2 regions of the Cellulomonas electrica genome follow, and region 2 is predicted to be linked to the other one. Evidence: predicted binding sites of a transcription regulator. Region 2 holds the regulator's gene; the other holds the start of a gene.
The links. Region 2 encodes LexA, which represses DNA repair genes until DNA is damaged. Its sites were predicted from a motif close to TCGAACANNTGTTCGA; they were not measured.
Positions count from the first base shown of each region.

Region 1 (14,161 bases), 1.1 Mb from region 2:
GTGATGTACGCCGGCCGCGTCGTGGAGACCGGGGACGCCGAGTCGGTGACCCAGGAGCCGGCGCACCCGTACACGCAGCTGCTGGTGCGGTCGGCGCCCGACCCCGACGACCTCGCGGCCCGTGCCCACGGCGCCCACGGCGAGGCGCCGTCGCTGGTGCACCCGCCGAGCGGCTGCCGGTTCCACCCGCGCTGCCCGTTCGCGGTCGATCTGTGCCGATCCGAGGTGCCGCCGTTGCTGGAGGTCGGTGCCGAGCGTCAGGCCGCGTGCTGGGGCTACTCGGACCGCCCGGACGCACCCGTGCTGGGCTCGGTGCTGGACGTCTACGGCGACCGCTCCGCACTTGCCGCCGCCACGGGCCCCGCGCGCCCGTCCACCGTGCCGGTCGAGGAGGACCTGTCGTGAAGTTCTTCGTCCGCCGCGCGATCTTCTACGTCATCACGGCGTGGGCCGCGGTCACCATCAACTTCCTCATCCCGCGGATGATGCCGGGCGACCCGGTCGCCGCGCTGATCGCCAAGAACCAGGGCCGCCTCGACTCCTCCGCCGAGCAGGCGCTGCGCGTGCTGTTCGGCCTGGACAGCCACGCATCGGTCTGGACGCAGTACGTGCAGTACTGGCGGCTGCTGCTGCACGGCAACCTCGGGCTGTCGTTCAGCTACTTCCCGACGCCGGTGGTGGACGTGATCAAGCAGTCGCTGCCGTGGACCATCGGGCTGGTCGGCATCGCCACCGTCCTGAGCTTCGCCATCGGGACTCTGATCGGGGCGGGCATCGGGTGGCGGCGCGGCACGTGGGCCGACATGCTCCTGCCGGTCTCGACGTTCTTCCAGGCGGTGCCGTACTTCTGGCTCGGCCTGCTGTGCATCGCGCTGTTCTCGGTGACGCTCGGCTGGATGCCGGCCTCGGGCAGCTACGACCGGTCGATGGTGCCGGCGCTGACGCCGGAGTTCGCCGGCTCGGTGATCCGGTACGGCACCCTGCCGGCGCTGACCATCGTGCTGTCGTCCATCGCGGGCTGGATCCTCGGGATGCGCAACATGATGGTCACCGTCTCCTCGGAGGACTACGTCACCGTCGCGCACGCCAAGGGCCTGTCGGAGCGGCGCGTGATGTTCGGCTACGCGGCGCGCAACGCGATCCTGCCGCAGGTGTCCAGCTTCGCCCTGTCCCTCGGCTTCATCGTCGGCGGGACGCTGGTGATGGAGATGGTGTTCAGCTACCAGGGCATCGGCTGGGCGCTCTACACCGCGGTGTCCAACCACGACTACCCGCTGATGCAGGGCTGCTTCCTGATGATCACGCTGGCGGTCCTGGTGGCCAATGCCGTGGCGGACGTGGTCTACGCCCTGCTCGACCCGCGTACCCGGCAGGAGGGCTGACATGGCCGTCGACACCACCGCGCTGACCACCGGCGCCGACGTGTCCGCTCCCGTGCAGGGGGCTCGCAAGGGCAAGCGGCGGCGGCTGCTGTTCCTGCGCAACGCCAAGGCGATCACCGGCATGGCGATCCTCGCCTTCTTCGGCGTGCTCGCCGTGATCGGCCCGTGGATCGCACCGTACGACCCGAGCGCCGTCTCGACGGCGATCCTCAAGCCGCCGTCGGCCCAGCACTGGCTGGGCACCACCCACCTGGGTCAGGACGTGCTGTCGCAGATCGTGGTCGGCACCCGCGGCGTGATGGTCGTCGGAATGATCGCGGGCGTGGTGGCCACCGCGATGGGTGTGCTGATCGGCGTGACCGCCGGCTACATCGGCGGTGCGGGCGACGAGACGCTGTCTGCGCTGTCCAACGTGTTCCTGGTGATCCCGCAGCTGCCGCTGATCATCATCATCGCCGGGCAGCTGCCGTCGGCCGGCGGCATCACCGTCGCGATGGTGATCGCGCTGACCGGCTGGGCGTGGGGGGCGCGCGTGCTGCGCGCGCAGACGCTGTCGCTGCGCCGTCGGGACTTCGTCGAGGCCGCACGCGCCAACGGCGAGAGCACGTGGCGCATCATCACCAGCGAGATCCTGCCCAACCTGACGGCGATCATCGCCAGCGGGTTCGTCGGCACCGTGGTGTTCGCCGTGCTGTCGCAGATCACGCTCGCGTTCATCGGCGTGACCAGCGTCTCCAGCTGGAACTGGGGAACCATCCTGTTCTGGGCCCAGGGCAACCTCGCGCTGCAGCGCGGCGCCTGGTGGTGGTTCGTGCCCGCCGGCCTCTGCATCGCCCTGCTGGGCACCGGCCTGACGCTGATCAACTTCGGCATCGACGAGTTCGTCAACCCCCGCCTGCGCAGCACCGGCCTGAACGCCGGCTCCCTGCGCCGGCGCGGCATCCGGCCGCGCGTCGGGTTCACGCCCGTGGTGCACGAGGCGAAGGAGAAGTGAGCGTGGACGTGGTGCTGGAGGAGACGGGTCCGAGGCCTGCCGTGGTCGGGGATCCTGTGCTCGAGATCCGCAACCTGTCCGTGGACTACGGGTACGACGAGGATCCCGTGCACGTGCTGCGCCAGGTGTCCCTGACCCTGCACCGCGGCGAGGTGCTGGGGCTGGCCGGTGAGTCGGGCTGCGGCAAGTCGACGCTGGCCTACGCCGCCACCCGGCTGCTGCCGCCGCCGGGGCTGGTCACCGGGGGAGAGGTGGTGTTCACCGACCGGGACGGGTCGCGCCGCGACCTGCTGGCGCTCTCCGACACCGAGCTGCGTGCCTCCCGCTGGCAGGACACCGCGATCGTGTTCCAGGGGGCGATGAACTCCCTCAACCCGGTGTTCCGGGTGGGTCGGCAGATCGCCGACGGCATCCGGGCTCACCGGCCGGAGGTCGGCCGGGGGGAGTCGCTGGAGAAGGCGGCCGACCTGCTGGAGCTGGTGGGCATCTCCACCGACCGGCTGCGCAGCTACCCGCACCAGCTGTCCGGGGGCATGCGGCAGCGCGTGATGATCGCGATGGCGCTGGCGCTGGACCCGCAGGTGCTGATCATGGACGAGCCGACCACGGCGCTGGACGTGGTGATGCAGCGGCAGATCGTCGAGCAGATCGCCGATCTGCGCGAACGCCTCGGGTTCTCCGTCGTGTTCATCACGCACGACGTGTCCCTGCTGATCGAGATCGCCGACCGCATCGCGATCATGTACGCCGGCGAGATCGTCGAGGACGCCGCCGCCCAGGACGTGTACCGCCGCCCGCGCCACCCCTATGCGCGCGGCCTGCTGCACTCGTTCCCGCCGCTGCGCGGTCCCAAGCGCGAGCTGGGCGGCATCCCGGGCTCGCCGCCGGACCTGGCGGCCCTGCCTCCCGGCTGCACGTTCCGGGCCCGCTGCCCGTACGCGTTCGACGCGTGCGCGGCGGTGCGGCCGGAGCTGGTGAGCCCGGCGGTGGCCGGCGACGACCCGCGGCGGTCGGTGGCGTGCCTGCGCCACGACCCGGACCGGGTGGCCGCCGCCGGGTTCGCGCCGGTCCCGGTGCCGCCGGAGCTCGCCGCCCGCTGAGCCGGGCCTGCCGAGCCGGGCCTGCCGAGCCGGCCGGTGGGCCGCCGGGTCCGTCCCCGGCGGCCCGCCGGTTCGCGCCCTGGCGGGTGGGGGCGGCACAGTGTCCGGGTGCGCGTTCGGGTGAAGGGTCGGCTGACGACGGGACGGTCGGCGCTGGTCGGTGCCGCCGGGGTGCTCCTCCTGCTGGCCGGGTGCACGGTCGGCACCTCGCCGTCCGACGGGTCCGCCACCTCGTCGTCCGCGCGGCCGTCGGCGGGAGGGGCGGCCGGGTCGTCGATCGCCACGGCGGCCGACGGCTCCACCTCGGCGCCGTCGCCCAGCGTGTCCGGCGTCTCGTCCAACCGGCCGTGCGTCGGCGCCGCGCAGCCGGCCACCTGGGAGCACGTGATCTGGATCTGGTTCGAGAACAAGCCCTCGACCGGCATCATCGGCTCACCGGACGCGTCCTACATCACCACCCTCGCCGCCTCGTGCGCGCTGGCGATGGACTACCACGGCATCACGCACCCGTCGCTGCCCAACTACCTCGCGGCCACCTCCGGCTCCACGAACGGCGTCGCGGACGACGGCGACCCCGCCGTCCACCCGCTGTCCGGCCCGTCCTTGTTCGGCCAGCTGACGGCCGCCGGCAAGCAGTGGCGGTCGTACCAGGAGGGGATGCCGTCGCCGTGCGCGCCGAGCTCGTCGGGCAGCTATGCCGTCCGGCACAACCCCGCCGCCTACTACACGGCGGTGCGCGCCGACTGCGCCCGCTGGGACGTCGGCCTCGGCCAGCTGACCACCGACCTGGCGGCCGACCGCCTGCCCGCGTTCTCCCTGGTCACGCCGGACCTGTGCCACGACATGCACGACTGCTCGGTGTCCACCGGCGACACCTGGCTGCGCGAGCACCTGCCCGCGGTGCTGAACAGCAGCGCGTACAGCCGCGGCACCACGGTGGTGCTGATCACGTGGGACGAGGACGACTCCGCGCACGACAACCGCGTCCCGCTGCTGGTGGTCGCGCCCACCGTGCCCGCGCAGACCCGGATCGGCACCCGCCTGGACCACTACTCCCTGCTGCGCACCACCGAGCAGCTGCTCGGTCTGCCGCTGCTCGGCTCCGCAGCCCAGGCAACGACGATCCCCGGGCTCGGCGGCTGACCCGGAGCGCCGTCGGGCGCCGCCGCTCTCAGGCATCCCGACGTCGGCTCCCAGCACCGTCCCAGGCTCGGGCGATGGGCTGACCAGGTCACATCGACCAGGAGGCCAGCCATGACGGTTCCCACCGCGCCGCGCACGTCCGAGCACCGACCGCTGGAGGACGAGGGCTGGCTCACCGCGCAGGTGCGACCGGCGGGGTCGTTCGGGCGGGAGGACGTGGGCCGGCTGCGGGCCCTGCTGGACGCGCTCTCCGCGTGCGCGTCCCTCGTCGTGCTCGACCTCGGTGCGGCGCGGTTGCGGTCCGGACGGGCGGCCGCGGCGATCGACGAGGCGGCGGCCCGGCTCGAGGGCCGTGGTGGCTGCCTGCTGTGCATCAACGCGGACGACGAGGCGCGCGGCCGGCTGGGCGCGTGCACGCACGCGCTGGTGGTCGGCGCCGGAGAGCCGGTGCCGGTCGCCGTGGCCTGACGGGCCGTGGGCCGAGGGCCGGCGGCGTGGCATCGGTGCCGTCGCCTACCGTGGGGCCGTGAGCAGGCGACGCGCGGCGCTGGTCGCCTGGTCGGTGGCGGCCGTCTCGGCCGTCGGCGTGTGGCTGCTGTGGCGGGTGTTCGTGGACACGGTGGCCGGTCAGCAGGTGGAGCGGCTGGCGTTCGACGGTGCGCGGTTCGGCCAGACGCACCTGTGGAGCACCGCCCACGGCGTGCTCGACGTGGTGTCGACGTGGTTCATCGCGGCGGCGCTGGCCGTCTCGGTGGTGGTGGCGTTGGTCCGCCGCCGATGGGAGCTCGCCGTGCAGGTCGCCGTGCTGGTGATCGGAGCCAACGGCACCACGCGACTGCTCAAGCTGGTGGTGCTGGAGCGGCCGCACCTGCAGCCCGGCACCGGGGACAACACGTTGCCGAGCGGCCACACCACCGCGGCCGCCTCCGTCTCGGCAGCCCTGCTGTTCGTCGTGCCGCCGCGTGCCCGGAGGTGGGTGGCGGGTCTGGGCGGCGCGTACACGGCGGCGACCGGCGTCTCGACGTTGATCGGCCGCTGGCACCGTCCGTCGGACGCCGTGGCCGCGACCCTCGTCGTGCTCGCGTGGACCGCCGTCGCCTGCGCCCTGTCCACCTACCGCCGGTCCGCTCCGACCGTCACCGACCAGGTGCCGGTGGTCCGCACCGAGCGGGGGCCGAGCACCTACTCGGTGGTCCTCGGCGTGCTGCTGGCCGGCGGCGTCGCGGCGGGAGCCGTCGGGGCGCTGCTGCTGGTCCGCACGTGGTCGGTGCGGTCCGCCACGGCCACCCGGGCCGCCGAGGTGCTGGCCTACGCCGGCGGGGTGAGCGCGGTGATCGCCGCCTCCGCGCTGACCTTCGCCGCGATGCTGGTGCTGCGCCGGGCCACCGGCTCGCTTGACGGAAGGTCGTAGGGTTCGGCGGGAACGGCGCTCGACCGATGCGCCGGAACGCTGGAGAGGCCGGACAGCATGGCTGCAGGACGCAAGCTCGTCATCGTGGAGTCGCCTGCCAAGGCGCGCACGATCGCGGGGTACCTCGGCGAGGGGTACGACGTCGAGGCGTCCGTGGGCCACATCCGCGACCTCCCGCAGCCGTCCGAGCTGCCGGCGGACATGAAGAAGGGTCCGTTCGGCAAGTTCGCCGTCGACGTCGACAACGGCTTCACGCCGTACTACGTGGTCGACGCGGACAAGAAGAAGAAGGTCGCCGAGCTCAAGCGGCTGCTCAAGGACTCCGACGAGCTCTACCTCGCCACTGACGAGGACCGCGAGGGCGAGGCGATCGCCTGGCACCTGCTGTCCGAGCTCAAGCCCAAGGTGCCGGTCAAGCGGATGGTGTTCCACGAGATCACCCGCGAGGCGATCCAGCGGGCCCTGACGTCGACCCGCGAGCTGGACGACCGGCTGGTGGACGCGCAGGAGACCCGCCGCATCCTCGACCGGCTGTACGGGTACGAGGTGTCGCCGGTGCTGTGGCGCAAGGTCCGCCCCGGCCTGTCCGCCGGACGCGTGCAGTCGGTGGCGACCCGCCTGGTGGTGGAGCGCGAGCGGGAGCGGATGGCGTTCCGCGCCGCGGACTACTGGGACCTGACGGGCACCTTCGCGGTGGCCGACGGCGACGAGCCGACGTTCTCCGCGCGGCTGACGGGGCTCGACGGGGCGCGGGTGGCCAGCGGCCGCGACTTCGACGACCGGGGCGCGCTGCGCTCGTCGTCCGGTGTGGTCGCGCTCGACGAAGCGACCGCGACCGCCCTGGTCGGCGCCCTGGCCGCGTCGCCGTTCGCCGTGCAGTCCCTGGACACGAAGCCGTACTCCCGCCGCCCGGCGGCGCCGTTCACCACCTCCACGCTGCAGCAGGAGGCCGGCCGCAAGCTGCGCATGAGCGCCCGCCAGGCGATGCGCACCGCCCAGGGCCTGTACGAGAACGGCTACATCACCTACATGCGGACCGACTCGCCCGCGCTCTCCACGCAGGCGATCGACGCGGCGCGCCGGCAGGCCGCCGAGCTGTACGGCGCGGAGTACGTGCCGGACGCGGCGCGCATCTACACGGCCAAGGCGAAGGGCGCCCAGGAGGCGCACGAGGCCATCCGCCCCGCCGGTGACCACTTCCGCACGCCGGCCCAGGTGGCCCGCGAGCTGTCCGGCGACCAGTTCCGTCTGTACGAGCTGATCTGGAAGCGCACCGTCGCCTCGCAGATGGCGGACGCCCGGGGCCAGACGGCCTCGGTGCGCCTCGCGGCGACGACGAGCGACGGGCGTGAGGCCGTGTTCTCCGCCTCCGGCACCGTGATCACGTTCCGCGGGTTCCTCGCGGCGTACGAGGAGGGCCGGGACGTCTCCCGGTACGACGACGATGCCACGGCCGGCTCCGCCGGCGAGGGCCGCGAGGCGCGCCTGCCGCGCATGGCGCAGGGCGACCCGCTCACCGCGAGCGACCTGGCGGCGGACGGCCACCGCACCTCACCGCCCCCGCGGTACACCGAGGCGAGCCTGGTCAAGGCCCTCGAGGAGCGCGGCATCGGCCGCCCGTCCACCTACGCGGCCACCATCTCGACCATCCAGGACCGCGGCTACGTCACCAGCCGCGGCCAGGCCCTGGTGCCGACGTGGCTGGCGTTCGCCGTCACCCGGCTGCTCGAGGAGAACTTCGACCGGCTGGTCGACTACTCCTTCACCGCCGACATGGAGGAGGGCCTCGACGCGATCGCCGAGGGGCAGCGGGACCGGGTCGACTGGCTGACCGAGTTCTACTTCGGCGACCGGTCGGACTCTCGCGAGTCCGGCGGCCTGCACGGCCTGGTGGACAACCTCGGCGAGATCGATGCGCGGGACGTGAACTCGATCGACGTCGGCGACGGCATCACGCTGCGCGTCGGCCGGTACGGGCCGTACCTCGAGGCGCCGCCGCTGGAGGGGTCCACCGATCCGCAGCGGGCGTCGGTGCCGGACGACCTGGCACCGGACGAGCTGACCGTCGAGAAGGCCCACGAGCTGCTGACCACGCAGCCGGACGGCGACCGCGAGCTCGGCACCGACCCGTCCACCGGGACCACCGTCGTCGCGCGCAGCGGCCGCTACGGCCCCTACGTCACCGAGGTGCTGCCGGAGCCGGAGCTGGACCCGAACCTGTCGGCGGCCGCACGCAAGAAGGCCCTCGCCGCCGCGCCCAAGCCCCGCACCGGCTCCCTGTTCAAGTCGATGTCGCTGGACACCATCACGCTCGAGGACGCGCTCAAGCTGCTGTCCCTGCCGCGCGTGGTCGGCACCGACCCGGAGACCGGTGCCGAGATCACCGCCCAGAACGGCCGGTACGGGCCGTACCTGAAGAAGGGCACCGACTCCCGCACCCTCCCGTCGGAGGAGGCGCTGTTCGACGTCACGCTCGAGGACGCGCTGGCCATCTACGCCCAGCCCAAGCGCGGTCGCGGCGCGGTCACCACGCCTCCGCTGCGCGAGCTCGGCACCGACCCGACCAGCGGCAAGCCGATCGTGGTGAAGGAGGGCCGGTTCGGCGCCTACGTGACGGACGGCGTCACCAACCGCACGCTGCCCAAGGACACGACGCCCGAGTCGATCACCCCGGACGAGGCGATCGCCCTGCTGGCAGCCAAGCGGGAGGCCGGTCCGACCAAGCGCAAGGCGGCTCCGCGGGCCCGTGCCGGGGCCGGGAAGAGCCGGTCGAGCTCGCGCTCCTGAGCGGTTCCGGGGCTCGCGTCGGGACGGGGCCCGACGCTCGTCGTGAGCCGGCCGCGAGGCTCGTCGTGACGCGTTCGGGCGCGCGCGACGAGGCGGTCGCGTCAGCGCTACGTTGGCGCCATGCCACGCACCGAGGACCCCCGTACCGCACCTCCGATCCGCTGGGGCATCCTCGGCGCCGGCGGCATCGCCTCCGTGTTCGCCCACGCGGTGGCGCAGCACACGCGGGCCCAGCTGGTGGCCGTCGGCTCCCGCAACCGCGACCGTGCCGAGCGGTTCGCCACGGCCCACGGCATCCCGACGACGCACGTCGGCTACCGGCAGCTGGTCGAGGACCCGCAGGTCGACGCCGTCTACATCGCCACCCCGCACTCCGAGCACCGGGACAACGCCCTGCAGGCGATCAAGGCCGGCAAGCACGTGCTCGTCGAGAAGGCGTTCACGCGCAACGTCGCCGAGGCGGAGGAGATCTTCTCCGCCGCCCGGCAGGCCGGCGTCTTCGTCATGGAGGCGATGTGGACGCGGTTCCTGCCGCACGTCGCCGCGCTGCACCAGGTGATCGACGCCGGTGAGATCGGCGAGATCGTCAACCTGCGTGCCGACCACGGTCAGTGGTTCGCCTTCGACCCCCGCAGCCGCGTGTACGCACCCGAGCTGGCGGGCGGCGCCCTGCTCGACCTCGGCGTCTACACCGCCGCCTGGGCGCACGACTTCCTGGGCGTTCCCGACGAGGTGCACGCCGTCGGCGTGCTGACGGAGACCGGTGTGGACGGGCAGGTGTCCGCGGTGCTGCGCTACGGCGACCGCGCGCTGGCGCAGCTGAACACCACGCTGTGGGCCAAGACGCCCACCACGTCGTCCATCTCGGGCACCGAGGGCCACATCCGGGTCGCCGGCGAGTTCTACCGGCCGACGTCGTTCCAGGTGACCCGTCGGGACGGGCGGGTGTGGACGTTCACCCAGCCGGCCGAGAACGGGCTGCAGTACGAGGCGGCGGAGGTGGCGCGCCGCGTGGCGGCCGGGGAGCCGGAGAGCCCGCGGATGACGTGGGAGGGCACGCTGGCCGTGCTCCGGACGATGGACGAGGTGCGCCGGCAGGTCGGCGTGGTGTACCCGGGCGAGCCGCGGGGCTGAGCCGCGCCCGATGGTGGCGGAGGGGGATCGGTCGAGGCGGCCGGTCCCCCTCGCCGTGCCGGGCGGTGTCGGTGCCGGCGGCTACCCTGGCGCACGTGAACGGGCTGTTCGTGTCCTTCGAGGGCGGTGACGGGGCCGGGAAGTCGACGCAGGCCCGTGCGCTGCGTGACTGGCTCGAGGACACCGGCCGCACGGTGCTGCTCACCTTCGAGCCCGGCGACACCGAGCTGGGCCGGGTGCTCCGCAACGCGGTGATGCACGGCGACCACGTCGACGCTCGCACCGAGGCGCTGCTCTACGCCGCCGACCGTGCGCACCACGTCACCACCGTCGTGCGCCCCGCGCTGGACCGCGGCGAGGTGGTGGTGACGGACCGGTACCTCGACTCGTCGGTGGCGTACCAGGGGGTGGGCCGGGACCTGGGTGCGGACGCCGTGGAGCAGCTGTCGCTGTGGGCGACCGAGGGGCTGCTCCCGGCGCTGACGGTGCTGCTCGACATCGACCCGGTGGCGGGCAAGGCGCGGCTGACCGGGGAGCCGGACCGGCTCGAGCGCGCAGGGGACGAGTTCCACCGGCGGACGCGGCAGGCGTTCCTCGACCGGGCGGCGGCGGACCCGGGGCGGTGGCTGGTGCTGGACGGGACGCGGCCGGCCGACGAGCTGGCAGCCGCGATCCGGGTACGTGTGGAGCCGCTGCTCAGCGGCGTGCCGGTGGGTGCCGCGGGGGCCGTCGGGCATCCGGGGCGGGCCTCGTCGTGACCGTCTGGGACGACGTCGTCGGGCAGGAGCCGGCCGTCGCCGTGCTCTCGCACGCGGTGGCGGACCCGACGGCGATGACCCACGCCTGGTTGCTGACCGGACCGCCGGGATCGGGCAGGTCCAACGCGGCGCGCGCCTTCGCCGCGGCACTGCAGTGCCCGCGCGGCGGCTGCGGGGTGTGCCACGAGTGCACGACGGCGCTCGCGGGCACCCATCCGGACGTGACGCTGGTGGCCACCGAGGGCGTGTTCATCCGCGTCGACACCGCGCGCCCGCTGGTGGAGCTGGCGGCGCGGGCGCCGTCGCAGGGCCGGTGGCGGGTGGTGGTCGTCGAGGACGCGGACCGGCTGAACGACTCCTCGGGCAACGTGCTGCTCAAGGCGATCGAGGAGCCGGCGGCGCGGACCGTCTGGGTGCTGTGCGCGCCGAGCGCCCAGGACGTGCTGATCACGCTGCGCTCGCGCTGTCGTTCGGTGCCGCTGCGCGTCCCGCCCGTCGAGGCCGTCGCGCAGCTGCTGGCGCGTCGGGACGGTATCGACCCGACCACAGCCCTCGTGGCGGCCCGTGCCGCGCAGAGCCACGTCGGCATCGCCCGCCGGCTCGCGCGGGACGCGGACGCGCGGGCCCGTCGCAACCGGGTCCTCGAGCTGGCCGGCGGCATCCGTGGCGTCGGCGACGCGGTGCTGGCCGCGGGGGAGCTGGTCGAGACGTCGCAGGCGGAGGCCCGTGCGCGGACGGACGAGAAGGACGCGGCCGAGCGTGCGGCGCTGCTGCACACGCTCGGCGCGGAGAACGCCGCGACGCTGCCACCGACGGTGCGGGCGCAGGTGCGCCAGCTCGAGGAGGAGCAGAAGCGCCGGGCGACCCGCTCGCAGCGCGACGTGCTGGACCGCGCGATGGTGGACCTGCTGTCGCTCTACCGGGACGTGCTGGTGGTGCAGCTCGGGGCGGGCGTCGAGCTGGTGAACAGCGAGCACGAGGCCCTGGTGCGGGGGCTGGCGGCGGACAGCACCGCGGAGCAGACCCTGCGGCGGATGGATGCCGTGGGCGTCGCACGGACGCGGCTGGCCGGGAACGTGGCGCCGCTGCTGGCGGTCGAGGCGATGGCGGTGGCGCTCCGGCCGCAGGGCTGACGTGCGGCGCGGGATAAGAGTCATCCGCGTATCTCGACAGCAGGTTCTCGGGGAGACGCCACGGGCGTTGGCGCCGCCGCAGTGGCCATATCGCTCACAGCGAACACACAGAGAGACGAACACACGTTCGAATAGAGCCAGAGGCGATATCGTTGGTGCTGGTCGGACGGGTCTCAGGGGTGGGCGGTGGTGGCGGTGCACGGGTCGGCGGCGGACGGAGCTGTCGACGCGCTCACCGTCGCGGTCGACGCCGTCGTGCAGGGTGTGCAGCAGCCTCCGTCGGTCGGCGGTGCTGTCGGCGGCGAACCGCTCGACGTGCTGCTGAGCCTCGTCGAGCAGCTGGACCGACTGAGTGCCGCGGCCGCATGGTTGTCGGTCTCGGCGGCCGAGGACGGGATGTGGGCGGCCGACGGTTCCCGCTCGTTCGCGCACTGGTTGGCCGCACGCACCGGGATGTCGTTCGTCAGGGCACGCGAGCTCGTCAGCACCGGCCGGGTGCTGCGCGACCACCTGCCCGCCACGAGCGCCGCGGCGCTGGCCGGGCTCGTGGGCCGCGACCAGGTGCGGACGATGGTGACGGTCGTCGCGACGAGCGAACCGCGGTGCGATGCTCTGGCCGCCTCGGCGGAGGAGTGCGGTGAGGAGTTCCTCGTCGAGCACGCCGCTCAGGACGGAGCCGACGGGTTCCGCCGGCTGGCTCGGCGCTGGGCCGCCGCGGCCGATCCCGACGCGGACGAGCGCGGGTACCGCGAGGCGTGCGACCGGGAGTTTGTCGGGCTTGCCGCCACGAAGGGCGGGTATCACCTCTCCGGCTTCCTGACGACCGAGCACGGTGCGGCGGTCAACGCCGCGCTGGACACCGTGATGACGGCCCCGGCGCCGGACGACCGACGGACCACGCAGCAGCGTCGTGCGCAGGGGCTGGCCGACGTGGCGCGGCTCGTTCTCGACCACGGGCTGGTCGGCACCGGTGCAGTGGTCCGGCCGCACCTCGACGTCGTCGTCGACTTCGAGACGTTGCGGCGCGCTGTGGAGGCCGGCGCCCCGCACCTGCGTGCCGTCGGTGGAGCGGTGGAGCGTCCAGTGGCGGGGCGTCGAGTGGGGGAGAGCGGCGCGGGCAGGGGAGCTGAGCGGCCGTTCCGACTGCCGGCCGTCGCCGACGTCGAGCGGTTCGCGGTGGCGGAGCTGGTCGGTGCCGGCCCCGTGCCGCAGACGGTCCTCGCGCGGCTGGCCTGCGACTCCGCCGTCTCGCGACTCGTGTTCGGCCCGGACTCGCAGGTGATCAACGTCGGCCGGGCCGAGCGCACCTACGCCGGACCCCGCCGGAGGGCGGTGGTCGCCCGCGACGGCACGTGCCGATATCCGGGGTGCACGGCGCCGCCGGCGCTGGGCGAGATCCATCATGTCGCCGAGTGGGTGCGGGACGGCGGGGAGACCGACGTCAACACGGGCGTGCTGCTGTGCTGGCACCACCACGACGTTGTCCATCGGCACCACGTGCGTATCCGGTCTTCCGGGACCGGCGGTTGGTCGTTCAGCAGCCGGCACGGCCTACCGCTCGTCCCCGTCCCGGGTCGCTCCGGCGCGCCTGCACCGGCGCCGGGACGGGTGCAGGCAATGAGCAGCGGCGGACCGCGCTAAGAGACGTCAGCGACTCTTAGGACCGGAGGGCAATAAGATGCACGAGTGGACCTTGACGTGGAGAGTCCGGCTCCCGGTTCCAGGCGTGATCCCGGCCGCGACGCCGGGCGCGACGCCGGTTCTGGGCCTCGGCGGCGTCGGCGGGGCGCTCAGCTGGATGCGGCGCTGCTCGAGGCGGCGTGGGCCGAGCTGGTGGAGCGGGGCTATGCCGATCTGACCTTCGATGCCGTCGCCACGCGGGCCGGCACGTCGCGCAGCGTCGTCTACCGCCGCTGGTCCACCCGACGTGACCTGGCGCTGGCGGCTCTGCGGCACCGCACCGCCGGAGACCCCGCACCGGCACCGGACACGGGCAGCCTGCGCGGCGACCTGCTCGAGATCCTGCACGCGATGACCCGGCGGGCGGACGTGATGGTGCTGCTCGGTGTCCAGATGGGGGAGTTCTACCGGGAGACGGGCATCGCCCCGTACGCGCTGCGCGAGCACTGGCTGGGCGGTGGCGGTGCCGCGGTCGTGGAGGTGGTCCGCCGCGCCGAGCGCAGGGGTGAGGTGGACCCGAGCCGGGTGACGCCGCGCACCTTGCGGCTCGCCGCCGACCTGCTGCGTCAGGAGGTGACGACGACCCTGCGGGCGCCGTCGGCCCAGGCGGTGACGTCGATCGTCGACGAGGTCGTCGCC
Region 1 covers NZ_AP026442.1:3,285,099-3,299,259, reverse strand. The annotation lists gene QMF98_RS15270 (ABC transporter ATP-binding protein) at 1-405, shown strand, start outside; gene QMF98_RS15265 (ABC transporter permease) at 402-1,382, shown strand; gene QMF98_RS15260 (ABC transporter permease) at 1,384-2,376, shown strand; gene QMF98_RS15255 (ABC transporter ATP-binding protein) at 2,379-3,476, shown strand; gene QMF98_RS15250 (alkaline phosphatase family protein) at 3,585-4,619, shown strand; gene QMF98_RS15245 (hypothetical protein) at 4,731-5,087, shown strand; gene QMF98_RS15240 (phosphatase PAP2 family protein) at 5,146-6,030, shown strand; gene topA (type I DNA topoisomerase) at 6,088-8,817, shown strand; gene QMF98_RS15230 (Gfo/Idh/MocA family protein) at 8,938-9,951, shown strand; gene tmk (dTMP kinase) at 10,047-10,709, shown strand; gene QMF98_RS15220 (DNA polymerase III subunit delta') at 10,706-11,842, shown strand; gene QMF98_RS15215 (HNH endonuclease signature motif containing protein) at 12,032-13,483, shown strand; gene QMF98_RS15210 (TetR/AcrR family transcriptional regulator) at 13,541-14,161, shown strand, end outside.
Region 1: QMF98_RS15215 (HNH endonuclease signature motif containing protein) is a predicted target of LexA. The motif match lies at 11,958-11,973, and genes of this name have one in related genera.

Region 2 (14,161 bases):
CCGAGCTCGTCCGCGGTCGGCAGCTCGTCGGTCGAGGCCAGCAGGTTCGTCCGCCCGATGCTCCGGGTGAACGCGTCGTACTGCTCCTCGAGCGCGTGCACCAAGGAGGCGACCTCCTCGGAGCCGGCCACCTGCTCGTCGATCTGCCGCATGGTCTGGTGCGCGGCGGGCTCCAGCGCCCCGACCTTCAGCTGCAGGCCGGTCGCGCGCTCCACCCGCCCGAGCGCCGCGATGGCGGCCTGCGGGAACGGCGACTGGGACAGGTAGTGCGGGACGTGCACCGCGAAGCCCATCGCGTCGTGCCCCGACTGACCGAGGCGGTACTCGAGGAGCGCCTGGGCGCTGGCCGGGACCTGCACGGTGCCGAACCACGCCGGCTGGTCCGCGACCAGCTCGGGCCTGGTGCCGTGCGCGGTGACGGACACCGGCCGCGTGTGCGGCAGACCCATCGGGATGCCGTGCAGGCCGATGGTCAGCGGCACGTCGAAGCGCTCCACCACCTGACGGACGGCGGCCACGTACCGCTCCCACTGCACGTCCGGCTCGGTGCCGTGCAGCAGCAGGAAGGGCACGCCCTGCTCGTCCTCGACCAGGTCGACCGCGAGCTCGGGCTCGTCGTACGACGTCCAGGTGGTGGAGTCGAAGGTCATCGCCGGCCGACGGGAGCGGTAGTCCATCAGCTGGTCGACGTCGAACGTGACCAGCCGGCGGGACCCGAGCTGCTCGGTGAGGTGCTCCGCGGCGAGCTGGCCGGCCTGGCCGGCGTCGACGAACCCGCGGACGGCGTGCACCAGCACCGGGCCGGAGCCGATGGTCGCACCGCGCGCGTCCACCTCAGCGGCGACCTGCGGGTCGACGTCGTAGATCTCGCTGGGATCCAGCATGTGGCGCCTCGCTCGTCCTCGTCCTGCGCCGGGCGGTGCACCCGGTCGAGGGTCACAACGCCGCGACGCCCCCGACTCTTCCCGGGACGGTTCCGCCGCGGGAGCCGTCGGCGTGAGCGTGCGTCAGTGCGCGGGGAGCCGCACGATCTCGACGAAGAACTCGTCGATCTGGCGCACCACGTCGATGAACCGGTCGAAGTCCACCGGCTTGGTCACGTAGGCGTTCGCGTGCAGCGAGTAGCTGCGGACGACGTCCTCCTCGGCCTCCGAGGTGGTCAGCACGACGACCGGGATCTTGCGGAGCTCGTCGTCGGACTTCAGCGCCTGCAGCACCTCGCGGCCGTCCATCCGAGGCAGGTTGAGGTCGAGCAGGATCAGGTCCGGCGTCGGGGCCTGCGCGTGCTCCCCCTGCTTGCGCAGGAACTCGAGTGCACTGACGCCGTCGGACACCACGGCGAGGCGGTTGCGCAGCTTGTTGTGCTCGAACGCCTCGCGCGTCATCAGGACGTCCCCGGGGTCGTCCTCCACCAGCAGCACGTCGATGATCTTCTGGTCCGGCACGGATGCACCGTCCTCTCGTCTCGTCAGGCCCCGGTCGGGCCGGTTCGGGTGGTGGCCGAGTCAGGTTCTGAACGGGCCAGGTCGTGGGCGGGTCAGGTCGTGAGCGGGTCAGGTCGTGAGCGGGTCAGGTTGTGAGCGGGTCAGGCGTTCGCGCGTCGGGTGTCGGCAGGGGGAACGGCTGCACCGCTTCCATGCCCTCCGGCCCGGACGGGCGTTCGACCTCGACCCCGGGCAGCGTCCACCGGATCGACGTCCCGGCGCCCGCCGTGCCGTCGATCCAGATCCGGCCGCCGTGGTACTCGACGATCTTCTTGCACAGGGCGAGCCCGATGCCCGTGCCCTCGTACACGTCCTTGGCGTGCAGCCGCTGGAAGATGACGAAGACCCGCTCGGCGTACTGCGGCTCGATGCCGATGCCGTTGTCCCGGCACTCCAGCTCCCAGAACCCGTCGTCCGCCGGCCTCGCGCTCACGTGGACCCGCGGCGCACGGTCGGGGTGACGGAACTTGATCGCGTTGCCGACCAGGTTCTGCAGCAGCTGCTCGAGCAGGGGCGGCTCGCCGCGGACCACCGGCAGCTCGTCGTGCGTCACCACCGCGTCGCTCTCCTGGATCCGCTCCGAGAGCGTGTCCAGCGCCGCGTCGAGCGCGTCCTGCAGGGGCACGTCCGAGCTCTCGCCGCCCAGCCGACCCACGCGGGAGAAGCCCAGCAGGTCCTGGATCAGCTGCTGCATCCGCTTGGCGCCGTCCACGGCGAACTGGATGTACTGGTCGGCCCGCTCGTCCAGCTGACCGCCGTACCGCTTGGCGAGCAGCTGGGTGAAGGACGCGACCTTGCGCAGGGGTTCCTGCAGGTCGTGCGAGGCGACGTAGGCGAACTGCTCGAGGTCGCGGTTGGACCGCCGCAGCTCCTCGGCCTGCTCGGTGAGTCGCGCGTGCGCCTCCTCCAGACCCGCGCGCGACGCCTGGATCTGCTGCACCTGGACGACGAGGGCGTGCCGCATCGCCTCGACGTCGCGCGCCAGCACCTCGAACTCCCCGGGGCCGTCCAGCGTGACCTCGTGCAGCAGGTCGCCGGAGGTCACGGCGCGGGTGTCCGCCGTCAGCTGGTCGATCGGGCGGAGCACCCAGCCCCGCAGGGCGCGCCAGAGCAGGACGCCGGCGACGACGGCCGACACGGCCAGCAGCGCGACCGAGGCCAGCAGCACCTGCGTGTACAGGGCGAGCCGGTTCAGCGCACCGTCCCGCTCGGCGCGCAGTGCGGTGGACAGGCCGCTCGCCTGGTCGTGGACCGCGTCGAAGAGACGCTGACCGGCCTGCACCTGCGCCGCCGCCACGGAGCCGGCACCCTGGGCCCGCACCTGCGCGACGACGGGGTCGGCCCACCCGGAGGTCCACGCCTCGGCCGCCGCAGCAGCGCGCCGGCCGGCGTTCGCGGCAGCGACGTCACCGGAGCCCGACAGGTCGGCCGCCAGGGCGTCGAAGCCGCCGTCGGGAGCGCTGCGGAGCGTGTCGAACGGTCCGAGCGTCGACGGGTCCGCGGCCATGGCGTACGAGAGGACGGCCGACCGGGCGTCGGCCAGCCCGGCGTAGGCGCTGTCCGCCCGGGTGATCTCGTCGAAGCTGCGCTGCGTGACCGCCCGCTGCACGGACAGCAGCCGAGCAGCGGCCAGCGTCGCGACCACCAGCACCACGGCGAGCACGACGGTCGCGGTCGTCAGCATGCCGGTCAGCCGGTCGCGCAGGGTGCGGATCGGAACAACCCGGCGTGAGGAGCGCGGCGTCGTCATGACCTCCGCCCGATCACGATCACCGCCGCGTCGTCGACGAGGTCGCCGCCGTGCCGGTCCCGCACGGCATCGAGCACCGTGGTCACCAGCGGGTCGTCACCGGCGCCGGGCGGCACCGCCGGGACGTGGCCGTGGGCGGCGGCCGCACCCTCGACCACCCGGAGCAGACCGTCCTTGCCGAGCCGCTCGCCCCCGCCGCCGACGGTCGCCTCGAGCAGACCGTCCGTGTAGAGCATCACGCGCCAGCGGTCCCCGAGCTCGAGCGGCAGCGGGTCCCAGCCACCGGGTACGGGGATGCCCAGGGCACGGCCCCGTGCCGAGGCGGGCAACAGCCGAGCCGGGTCGCCCACCAGCATGGGCACCGGGTGTCCTGCCAGGTACAGGTCGGCGTGCCGCCGGTCCGGGTGCACCGCCAGCATCGACACCGTGGTGAACAGCTCGGGCCGCGAGCGCTCGGTGGCCAGCACCAGCTCGAGCTGCCCGAGGATCTGCTCGGTCGGGACGCCGGTCACCACGAGCGTGCGCCACGCCGTGCGCAAGGTGGCGCCCAGCGCCGCCTCGTCGGGCCCGTGACCGCAGACGTCGCCCACCATCGCCAGCACGGTGCCGTCCGGCCGCTGCACCACGTCGTAGAAGTCGCCGCCCAGCAGACCGTCCCGGCCCGCCCGGTACCCGACGCGCACCTCGAGGCCCGGGTCCTGGACCGACGGCCTCGGCAGCAGCGCCCGCTCCAGCCGCGCCGCCTCCGCGCCTCGCACGAGGCTGCGGTACAGAGCCCTGTCGGTGTCCTCCAGCCGGCGGCGCTGCACGGCGTAGCGCACCGAACGACCGAGGCTCTCGCCGTCGACGTCGCCCTTCACCAGGTAGTCCTGGGCGCCTGCGGCGACCGCGGCGAGCCCCACCCCGTCGCCGGCAAGTCCTGTGAGCACCACGACAGCGGGCGCCTGGTGGGACAGCAGCCGCTCCAGACCCGCGAGGCCGACGGTGTCCGGCAGACCGAGGTCCAGCAGCACGCAGTCCACGTCGAGCCGCTCGAGCGCCTGGTCCATGGTGCGCACCCACGTGAGGCGCGTCTCCAGGCCGGCGTCCGCGAGGTGCTCCCGCACCAGCAGGGCGTCCCCGTCGTCGTCCTCCACCAGGAGGATGCGGAGCGGGCCGTCCGTCCGCGTCCCGACCGGGCCGAAGCGGGTGACGTCGTCCGACGCGGGCGGCGTGTGCCTCACAGGTCTCCTCTCCGGCCGGCCGTCTGGCGAAGCGTACGGCGGGGCACCGCCCGGCGCGCGGCGGGCGGTGGCGCAGCGCACCGCGCGGACACGCGCGTGCAGCGCCTACGCCGGAGTCGGATAATGGACGGCCGCCCGCGCCGATCGACACCCTCGATCGAACTCCGGGCGACGTCCGTGCAGGACCCGGAACGACGGCCACGGGCCGCCGGACAGGAGCGCAGCAGGTGGCAGGACGTCAGGACGAGCTCGCCGGCGAGCAGCAGGTGGTCGACGAGCTGTACGCCCGGCTGGACCAGCAGCGAGCCCAGACCCGGGACCGCCTCGCCGCGGTGCGACGGTCCGGCCCGTCCGGGTCCCCGCAGAACCGCAGCGAGCGGGACGCGTTCGCCACCCTGTACGAGGACCGGCTCGCGCAGCTGGAGGCGGTCGAGGACCGCCTCGCCTTCGGCCGGCTCGACCTGGACGACGGCCAGCGCCGCTACGTCGGACGCATCGGGCTGACCGACGCCGAGCAGACCCCGCTGCTGACCGACTGGCGCGCTCCCGCGGCGCGGGCGTTCTACCGGGCGACCGCGGCGCATCCCGAGGGGGTGGTGCAGCGACGTCACCTGGTGACGTCCGGTCGCACCGTCACCGGCGTCGAGGACGAGGTGCTCGACCTGGACCGGCTGGACGCGTCGGACACCGCCGGGACGCTGAGCGGAGAGGGGGCGCTGCTGGCGGCCCTCGGCGCTCGGCGCACCGGCCGGATGGGCGACATCGTCGCCACGATCCAGGCGGAGCAGGACGCGGTCATCCGGGCCGACCTGCAGGGGACCCTGGTGGTGCAGGGCGGTCCGGGCACCGGCAAGACGGCCGTGGCCCTGCACCGGGCGGCCTACCTGCTCTACGCGCACCGCCGCCTCCTCGAGCGCGCGGGGGTGCTGCTCGTGGGCCCGAGCAGGACGTTCCTGCGCTACATCGACCAGGTGCTGCCTGCGCTCGGCGAGACCGGCGTGGTCACCACCACGCTGTCGGAGCTGTACCCGGGCGTCGTCGGCGTGGCGCCCGAGGCCGCTGACGTGGCGGAGCTGAAGGGCCGTGCCGTGATGGCCCGCGTCGTGGCACGGGCGGTCCGCGCGCGCCAGCGCGTTCCCGCTGCACCGGTGAGCGTCCGGATCGACGGCAGGCTCGTGGAGGTGCGGCCCTCGGACGTCGCCTCGGCGATCGCACGCGCGCAGCGCCAGCACCGGCCGCACAACCAGGCCCGCATCGGCTTCGTCCGCGACATGCTGGGACGGCTCGCGGAGCAGTACGCCGCCCAGCTGGGTTTCCCCGTCCCGGCGGACGAGCGCGCCGAGCTGATGGAGGAGCTGCGGACGACGCGGGAGATCCGCATCGCGCTGAACCTCGCGTGGATGCCGCTGACGGCCGAGAAGCTCGTCTCCGACCTGTACGCCAAGCCGCACCGGCTGGCCGAGGCCGCACCGGAGCTGAGCGCCGCGCAGCGTCAGCTGCTCGCACGGCCGGCCGAGTCGCCGTGGACGGCCGCCGACGTCCCGCTGCTCGACGAGGCGGCCGAGCTGCTCGGTGAGGACGACCAGGCCGCTCGCGCCCAGGCACGCAACGCCGCACGGCGCCGTGCGGAGGAGGTGGAGTACGCCCGGCAGGTGCTCGCGTCCACCGGGGCCGGCGGGCTGGTCTCGGCGGAGTCGCTCGCGGACCGGTTCGCCGGCACCGGACCGTCGCTCACCACGGCGGAACGAGCCGCCGCAGACCGCTCCTGGACCTACGGGCACGTCGTCGTGGACGAGGCGCAGGAGCTGTCGGCGATGGCGTGGCGAGCGCTGCTGCGGCGCGTGCCGACCCGGTCGATGACGGTGGTCGGCGACGTGGCGCAGACGTCGTCGCCTGGCGGTGCGAGCTCGTGGTCCGGGATGCTCGACCCGGTGCTCGGCGGCTCGTGGCGGCTGGCCGAGCTGACCGTCAACTACCGCACGCCGGCAGTCGTCGCGGAGGCCGCGGGCCGCATGGCGGTCGCGGTCGGCCTGCCCGTCAGCCCCCTGACCTCCGCCCGCGACGTCGAGGACGCCCTGGTGATCGAGGGGGTGGCTGCCGACGAGCTCGTCGACGCGGCCGCGCAGCGTGCCCTCAAGGCGGTCGGCGACGTGTCCGACGCGGCCGGCTCCGGTCGGGTCGCGCTGGTGGCGGTCCCCCACCGCCTGCCGCACGTCCGCGCGGCGCTGGCGGCGCTCGGCCGGCCGGTCGCGGGCGCGGACGACGGCACGGCGGTGGACCTCGGTGCGGACCTCGTGGTGCTCAGCCCGGTCCAGACGAAGGGCCTGGAGTTCGACGTGGTCGTGCTCGTCGAGCCGGCCGAGGTGCTGCAGGAGAGCGCCGGGGACCTGTACGTCGCGATGACCCGGCCGACGCAGCTGCTGCACGTCGTGCACGCGAACCCCCTGCCGGACGGTCTCCGGCCGGCCTGAGGCCCTCGGGGACGTCCGCGGAGCGGACCGTTGCCCGTCCGAGGCGCGGACGGGCGCACCATGGTGTCGTGCTGAAGGCCCTGCTGCTGGAGAACATCCACCCCCACGCCCGCACCATCCTCACCGAGGCCGGGTTCGAGGTGGTCACGCGGTCCGGCGCGCTCGACGAGGACGAGCTGATCGAGGCGCTCGACGGCGTGCACATGCTCGGGATCCGGTCGAAGACCCAGGTGTCGGCCCGTGCGCTCGAGCACGCCCCGGACCTGCTCACCGTCGGCGCGTTCTGCATCGGCACCAACCAGATCGACCTTCGCGCCGCCGCGTCGCACGGCATCGCGGCCTTCAACGCGCCGTTCTCCAACACCCGGTCGGTCGTGGAGCTGGCGATCTCCGAGATCATCGCGCTCACCCGGCGGCTGGTGGACTTCGACCGGCAGATGCACGCGGGCGTGTGGAACAAGTCGGCCAGCGGCGCCCACGAGGTGCGCGGCCGGACGCTGGGCATCGTCGGCTACGGCAACATCGGCACGCAGCTGTCGGTGCTGGCGGAGAACCTCGGCATGTCGGTGGTGTTCTACGACACCGCCGAGAAGCTCGCCCTGGGCAACGCTCGCCGCATGCACTCGCTCGACGAGCTGCTCGAGGCAGCCGACGTGGTCACGCTCCACGTCGACGGTCGGTCCGGCAACGCCGGGCTGTTCGGCGCCAAGCAGTTCGCCCGGATGCGCGAGGGTGCGATCTTCCTCAACCTGTCCCGCGGTTTCGTCGTCGACTACCCGGCGCTGCAGGAGGCCATCACCTCCGGGCACGTCGCCGGGGCGGCGGTCGACGTGTTCGCGCACGAGCCGAAGCGCAACGGCGACCCCTTCGAGTCCGAGCTGCGCGGCCTGCCGAACGTGATCCTCACCCCGCACACCGGTGGCTCCACCGAGGAGGCGCAGGAGGCGATCGGGCAGTTCGTCGCCCACAAGGTGCGCGACTACCTCACCACCGGCTCGACGACCCTGTCGGTCAACGTGCCCAACCTCGCGCTGGACCAGGCGCCGGACGTGCACCGCCTGGCGTACCTGCACCGCAACGTGCCCGGCGTGCTCGCCGCGGTGAACGCGACCCTGGCCGAGCACGGTGTCAACATCGAGGGCCAGCTGCTGGCCACGCGCGGCGAGCTGGGCTACGTGGTGACGGACGCCGGGAGCCTGGTCGACGAGGCGGCCGTGACGGCGCTGCGGGACCGCCCCGAGTCCGTCCGCCTGCGTCTGCTCTCCTGAGGTCGGGACGACGACGGCCGTCGTCGCACTGCTGCGACGACGGCCGTGGTCGTGCACCTGGGAGCCCTGCCCGGGTCCGGGACCGGTCCGGCCCGGGTCGATCCCGGAACAGACCCCGATCAGCCCCGTGTCAGGCCGAGCCGCTCTTGCGCTGGAACCGACGCTGCACGGGTCCGGACGTCTCGGACCCGCGGACGGAACCGCTGCCCGCCGAGCCGTCGGTCGTCCGGTGCTGTGCCGACTTCTTCCGCTCCAGAGCCTCCCGGAACTTCGCCTTGGCGTCCTCGCTCACCGTCGGTGCGTGCTCCTCGTCCGCCATGGGCCCTCCCTCATAGTGCGGGCACCGCCCGCTGCCGCCCATCCGGGCGGCCTGGGGCCAGCCTGGCCCGTCGGCGTGACGACGGGCAAGCCGGACAGCCGCGAGACCCTTACCGGCCACCTCGGGTGCGCCGGCTCTGCCGTAGCGTCGGCCACGTGCACGCCTTCCCCGAGCCGGTACCGACCCGACGCGCGGCCGGTCTGATCCTCCCGTCCGTCTCTCTCGGGCTGTGGCAGAACTTCGGCCAGGACACGTCCTTCGACGCCCAGCGGGCCCTCGTGCTGCGCGCCGTCGACCGCGGCGTCTTCCACCTCGACCTGGCGAACAACTACGGACCCCCGCCCTTCGCCGCCGAGGAGGCCGTGGGTCGGCTGCTCGACCGGGAGCTCGCGGCGCACCGTGACGACCTGGTGATCACCACCAAGGCGGGCTATCGCGCGTGGCCAGGACCGTACGGGGAGCACGGCTCGGCGAAGTACCTCCGCGCGTCCCTCGACCGTTCGTTGCGGGCATTGCGGACCGACCACGTCGACGTCTTCTACTCGCACCGGTACGACCCCGCGACGCCGCTGGCGGAGACGATCGGTGCACTCGCGGGTGCGGTCCGCGCCGGGAAGGCACGGGCCGTCGGCATCTCCTCGTACTCGGCGGACCGGACCCGGGAGGCGCTGCGCGTCGCCGACGAGCTCGGCATCCGGCTCACGGTCCACCAGTCGGCCTACTCCATGCTGAACCGGTGGGTGGAGCGGCCCGGGAGCGACGGCCGGTCGCTGCTGGACGTGGTCGGTGACGCCGGGATGGGCATGGTGGCCTTCTCGCCGCTCGCGCAGGGGATGCTCAGCACCCGCTACCTGCACGGTGTACCGGCGGGCTCCCGCGCTGCACGGGGCGGTCCCCTCCGCCCCGAGTGGCTCACCGAGGAGGCGCTGGGGCACGTGCGCGCGCTGGACGAGATCGCACGGGCTTCAGGACGGACGCTGCCGCAGCTCGCGCTGGCGTGGGTGCTGCGCGACCCACGGGTGACGACCGTGCTGGTGGGTGCGCGTACGCCGCAGCAGCTGGACGAGAACCTGGCCGGTGCGGCGACCGCGCCGCTGACCGAGGACGAGCTCGTCGCGGTCGAGCCTCACGCCGTCGATGCCGGCATCAACCTCTGGGGTTCACGCTCGAGCGACCTCTGACGGCGGACCCGGCGGCGTCGGGACCGACGGTCGACCGTCGGCCGGGCTCGCAGCCGGCTCCTCCGTCGCGTCGGGAGCCACGTCGTCGGAGTCGTGGTCCTCGTGCGCGGCCCGCAGCACGGTGATCGCCGCCTCGAAGTCCTCCAGGGAGTCGAAGCCCTGGTACACGGAGGCGAACCGGAGGTACGCGACCTCGTCGAGCTCGCGCAGCGGACCGAGGATCGCCAGCCCGATCTCGTAGGCGTCGACCTCGGCCTGGCCGGACGAGCGGAGCGTCTCCTCGACGCGCTGCGCCAGCAGGGCCAGGTCGTCCTCGCTGACCGGCCGACCCTGACAGGCCTTGCGGACGCCGTTGACGACCTTCTCCCGGCTGAAGGGCTCGGTGGCGCCGGACCGCTTCACCACCGCGAGGCTCGTGGTCTCGAGCGTGGTGAACCGTCGTCCGCACTGCGGGCACTGACGTCGACGACGGATCGATGCACCGTCGTCAGACGTCCGCGAGTCCACGACGCGCGAGTCGGGGTTCCGGCAGAAGGGGCAGTGCACAGGGGTCCTCTCACCTGTGCCGCCACCCGGGGGCGGTCGGCGGCACCGTCGAACGACCCCTCCGACTCGTCGGGGTCGCAGGCGACGCTAAGCGACGCCTGCGGGCCGCGCAAGGAACGAAGGGCCGTCAGCCGGCGGCGGGAACCACCAGCTCCTCGCCCGCCACCAGGCCCGAGTCGCCCATCCCGTTCAGCTTCTGCAGCTCGACCACCACGTCCCGGACGTCCTGACCGGGACGCGCGACCGACGCGGCGATGCCCCACAACGTCTCGCCCGGCGTCACGACGTGCCGCTCGACCACCGGAGCGGAGGCGGGTCCGTCAGCCGCTGCCCTGCTCCCCAGGACGCCGACGCCGGCCACGAGCAGCAGCGAGAGCGCCGCCACCACGACGCGCCCCCGCCGGGTCAGCCGCAGCGGCCGCTCCTGAGCCGACCGCTCGTCCGCCGGCGCCGTCGCATCCGGCACCAGCCGGAGGTGCCGCTCCCGCGTCCCTGCGACACCGCGAGGCGCCGCCGCACCAGCCCGGACGGGAACGACCGCCGGACGTGCCGTGACCAGGATCGCGCTCATGCTGCCCACCTCCGTCGCGGGTGGCACCTCGCGGCGCCACCACCGGATCGAACATCCGTTCGTCGAACGTCTGTACGATGTCTACCAGACCCGACCGACATCCGTCGAGACACGCTCGAACAGGTGTTTGAGTCCGGGTGCCGCGGGCCATACGCTCGCTGCACGGCGACAGACCATCACCGACCACTGACACGACCCGCGCGGCGCTGGGACCAGGCGGGACGCGGACGGCGGGGTCGGTGGGCGCGACGGTCCGGCACGCCGCCGGCCACAGGGAGGACAGCGCGGTGACGGACAGCAGGCGGACGGACGAGGACGGGACCCTCGCCTCGGTGCACGCACTACCGGACGGCGCCCCCGACGACGAGGGGCTCACACCGCGTCAGCGGTTGGTGCTGGCGACGATCAAGCAGTCCGTCGAGGGCCGCGGCTACCCGCCGAGCATGCGGGAGATCGGCGAGGCGGTCGGCCTGACCAGCCCGTCGTCGGTCAAGCACCAGCTGACCGTGCTCGAGCGCAAGGGCTACCTGCGCCGGGACCCGAACCGGCCCCGCGCGATCGAGGTGGTCCAGCCCGACGACTCCCGTGCGGTGCGCATCGGGACGGCGGAATGGGCGGCCGGTCTCGACCCCGACCTGCCGGAGCTGGACCGCACCCCCGGGCCGGCATACGTGCCCGTCGTCGGACGGATCGCGGCCGGTGGCCCGATCCTCGCCGACCAGGTGGTGGAGGACGTCTTCCCGCTCCCCCGCCAGGTGGTCGGCGAGGGCGACCTCTTCCTGCTCCGGGTCCGGGGCGACTCGATGATCGACGCCGCCATCTGCGACGGCGACTGGGTGGTGGTACGGCGCCAGCCGGTGGCGGAGAACGGCGAGATCGTCGCGGCGATGATCGACGGCGAGGCGACGGTCAAGACGCTCAAGCGCACGGACGGTCACGTCTGGCTGATGCCGCAGAATCCCGCGTACGCACCGATCCCCGGCGACGACTCGACGGTGCTCGGTCGTGTGGTCAGCGTGCTGCGCAGCCTCTAGCGCGATCGGCGCACGCCAGGACGGCCCTGCGGGCCCGCCGGTCAGGACCGGCGAGCCCGCAGGCGTCGACTAGAACCCGAACTGCCGCGCGACCGACCGCACCGCGTCGGCGGACCGTCGCATGCCCGCGAGCTCGTCGCTGGACATCGGCACCGGCATCCGCTCGCCCACGCCGTCGGCCGCCACCACGGCCGGGACGGAGAGGCAGACGTCGCTGATGCCGTGGTAGCCCTCGAGCAGGGACGAGACCGGCAGGATGCGGTGCTCGTCCTTGAGGATCGCCTCGATGATGCGCGAGCCGGCGAGCCCGATGGCGTAGTTCGTCGCGCCCTTGCCCTCGATGATCTTGTAGGCGGACTCGACCACGTCGCGGGCGATCGCCTCCCGGACGCCGGCGGTCAGCGGACCACGGTCGCCGAAGCCGTTCCAGTCCAGCAGCGGCACCGCGCCGAGGCTCGCCGAGCTCCAGAGCGGGATCTCCGTGTCCCCGTGCTCCCCGGCGACGTAGGCGTGCACGTTCTGCACCGCAACCCCGGTGTGCTGGGCGATGAGGAAGCGCAGGCGCGAGGAGTCGAGCACGGTGCCGGAGCCGAACAGCTGCGACGGCGGCAGGCCGGAGATCTTCAGCGCCGCGTAGGTCACCACGTCGACAGGGTTGGTCACCATCACGTAGACGGCGTTCGGCGCCACGCGGACGATGCTGGGCAGCACCTTCTGCACCAGTGAGATGGTCGCCCCGGCCAGGTCGAGGCGGCTCTGGCCGGGCTTCTGCTTGGCGCCGGCCGTGAACATCACCACGTCGGCGTCGGCGAGGACCCCGATGTCGTCCGAGCCGACGACCTCCGCCATCGACATGAACTGGATCCCGTGCGACAGGTCCAGCGCCTCGGCCTCGACCTTCGCGCGGTTGATGTCGAACAGCGCCACGGTCCGCGCCGAACCCCTCATCAGCGCGGCGTAGGCCATGGTCGACCCCACGGCGCCCGCACCGACGATCGCCAGCTTCGAGGCCCTGCGGGGAGAGAAGACGGTCCCGTGCAGGCCACCCTCGTCGATGTCGTCGCTCTCGCTCACGGCTCCTCCTCGCGGTGCGCCGCGACCTGGCGGCGGCAGCAGGACGTTGGTCACGCCCTGACCGGATCACCCCGGTACTCGGAAGGCTAGTCGGCCGCCGCCAGCCGTTGCAGCGCGGAGAGAGCGACGTCACGCCGGGTCGTCGTCCAGAACGGCGGCATGCTCCTGGTCAGGAACGTGCCGTACCGAGCGGTCGCCAGACGAGGGTCCAGGACCGCCACCACACCCCGGTCGTCGACGGTCCGGATCAACCGGCCGGCACCCTGCGCCAAGAGGAGGCCGGCGTGCGTCGCGGACACCGCCATGAACCCGTTCCCCCCGGCCGCCGCGACGGCTTCCGTGCGAGCCGCCATGAGAGGGTCGTCCGGCCTCGGGAACGGGATGCGGTCGATGATCACCAGCCGGCAGGTGGCGCCCGGCACGTCGACGCCCTGCCACAGCGACAGGGTGCCGAACAGGCACGTCGACTCGTCGGCCGAGAACTGCGCGACCAACGTGGGCAGCTGGTCGTCGCCCTGCAGCAGCACCCGGACGTCGAGCCGCTGCCGCATCGCCTCGGCGGCCGCCTGTGCGGCCCGGCGGGACGAGAACAGGCCGAGCGTGCGACCGCCGGCGGCGCGCACCAACGCCTCGATCTCGTCCAGCTGAGCCGCTGTGGCGGGCTCCCGACCGGGTGGCGGCAGGTGCCGCGCCACGTAGCAGATCCCCTGCTTGCCGTAGTCGAACGGGCTCCCGACGTCGAGGCCCCGCCACGGCTGGGTGGCCTCGTCCCCGTTCGACGACCGCTCCGGGGGGACGCCGGTCTCGACGGCGGGCTGGGCCGTTGCCTCGGGCGGGCCGGTGAGGCCCATCGACCGGGCGACCGGCTCGAACGAGCCGCCGAGCGTCAGGGTCGCCGACGTCAGGACGGCCGAGCGACCGGCCAGCAGGTTGGTGCGGATGAGTCCGTGCACGGCGAGCGGGGCGACGAGCAGCCGCGCCAGGGTGCCGCCGCGACGATCCTCGGAACGGCTGCACCACAGCACCTGCCGGCGGGCGTCCTCCGGGTCGGCCGTCATCCGCTCGGCGACCTCGAAGAGGGACAGCATCGCGGTGCTGGCCATCTTCACGCCGCCGTCCGGGCCGCCGCCCGCCGCCGCGCGGCTCGGGTCCGGCTTCAGCGCGCTGAGCAGGGCGCGGGCGGCGTCCCGCACGGAGCCGACCACGTCACGCACGGCCGGTGGCAGGCCGTCGGCGAACC
Region 2 covers NZ_AP026442.1:2,230,914-2,245,074, forward strand. The annotation lists gene QMF98_RS10305 (PAC2 family protein) at 1-884, opposite strand, end outside; gene QMF98_RS10310 (response regulator) at 1,008-1,445, opposite strand; gene QMF98_RS10315 (sensor histidine kinase) at 1,570-3,168, opposite strand; gene QMF98_RS10320 (PP2C family protein-serine/threonine phosphatase) at 3,231-4,457, opposite strand; gene QMF98_RS10325 (HelD family protein) at 4,685-6,928, shown strand; gene serA (phosphoglycerate dehydrogenase) at 6,997-8,196, shown strand; gene QMF98_RS10335 (DUF5302 domain-containing protein) at 8,327-8,515, opposite strand; gene QMF98_RS10340 (aldo/keto reductase) at 8,671-9,696, shown strand; gene nrdR (transcriptional regulator NrdR) at 9,676-10,242, opposite strand; gene QMF98_RS10350 (LysM peptidoglycan-binding domain-containing protein) at 10,370-10,813, opposite strand; gene lexA (transcriptional repressor LexA) at 11,101-11,847, shown strand; gene QMF98_RS10360 (L-lactate dehydrogenase) at 11,917-12,921, opposite strand; gene QMF98_RS10365 (ATP-dependent DNA helicase) at 13,008-14,161, opposite strand, start outside.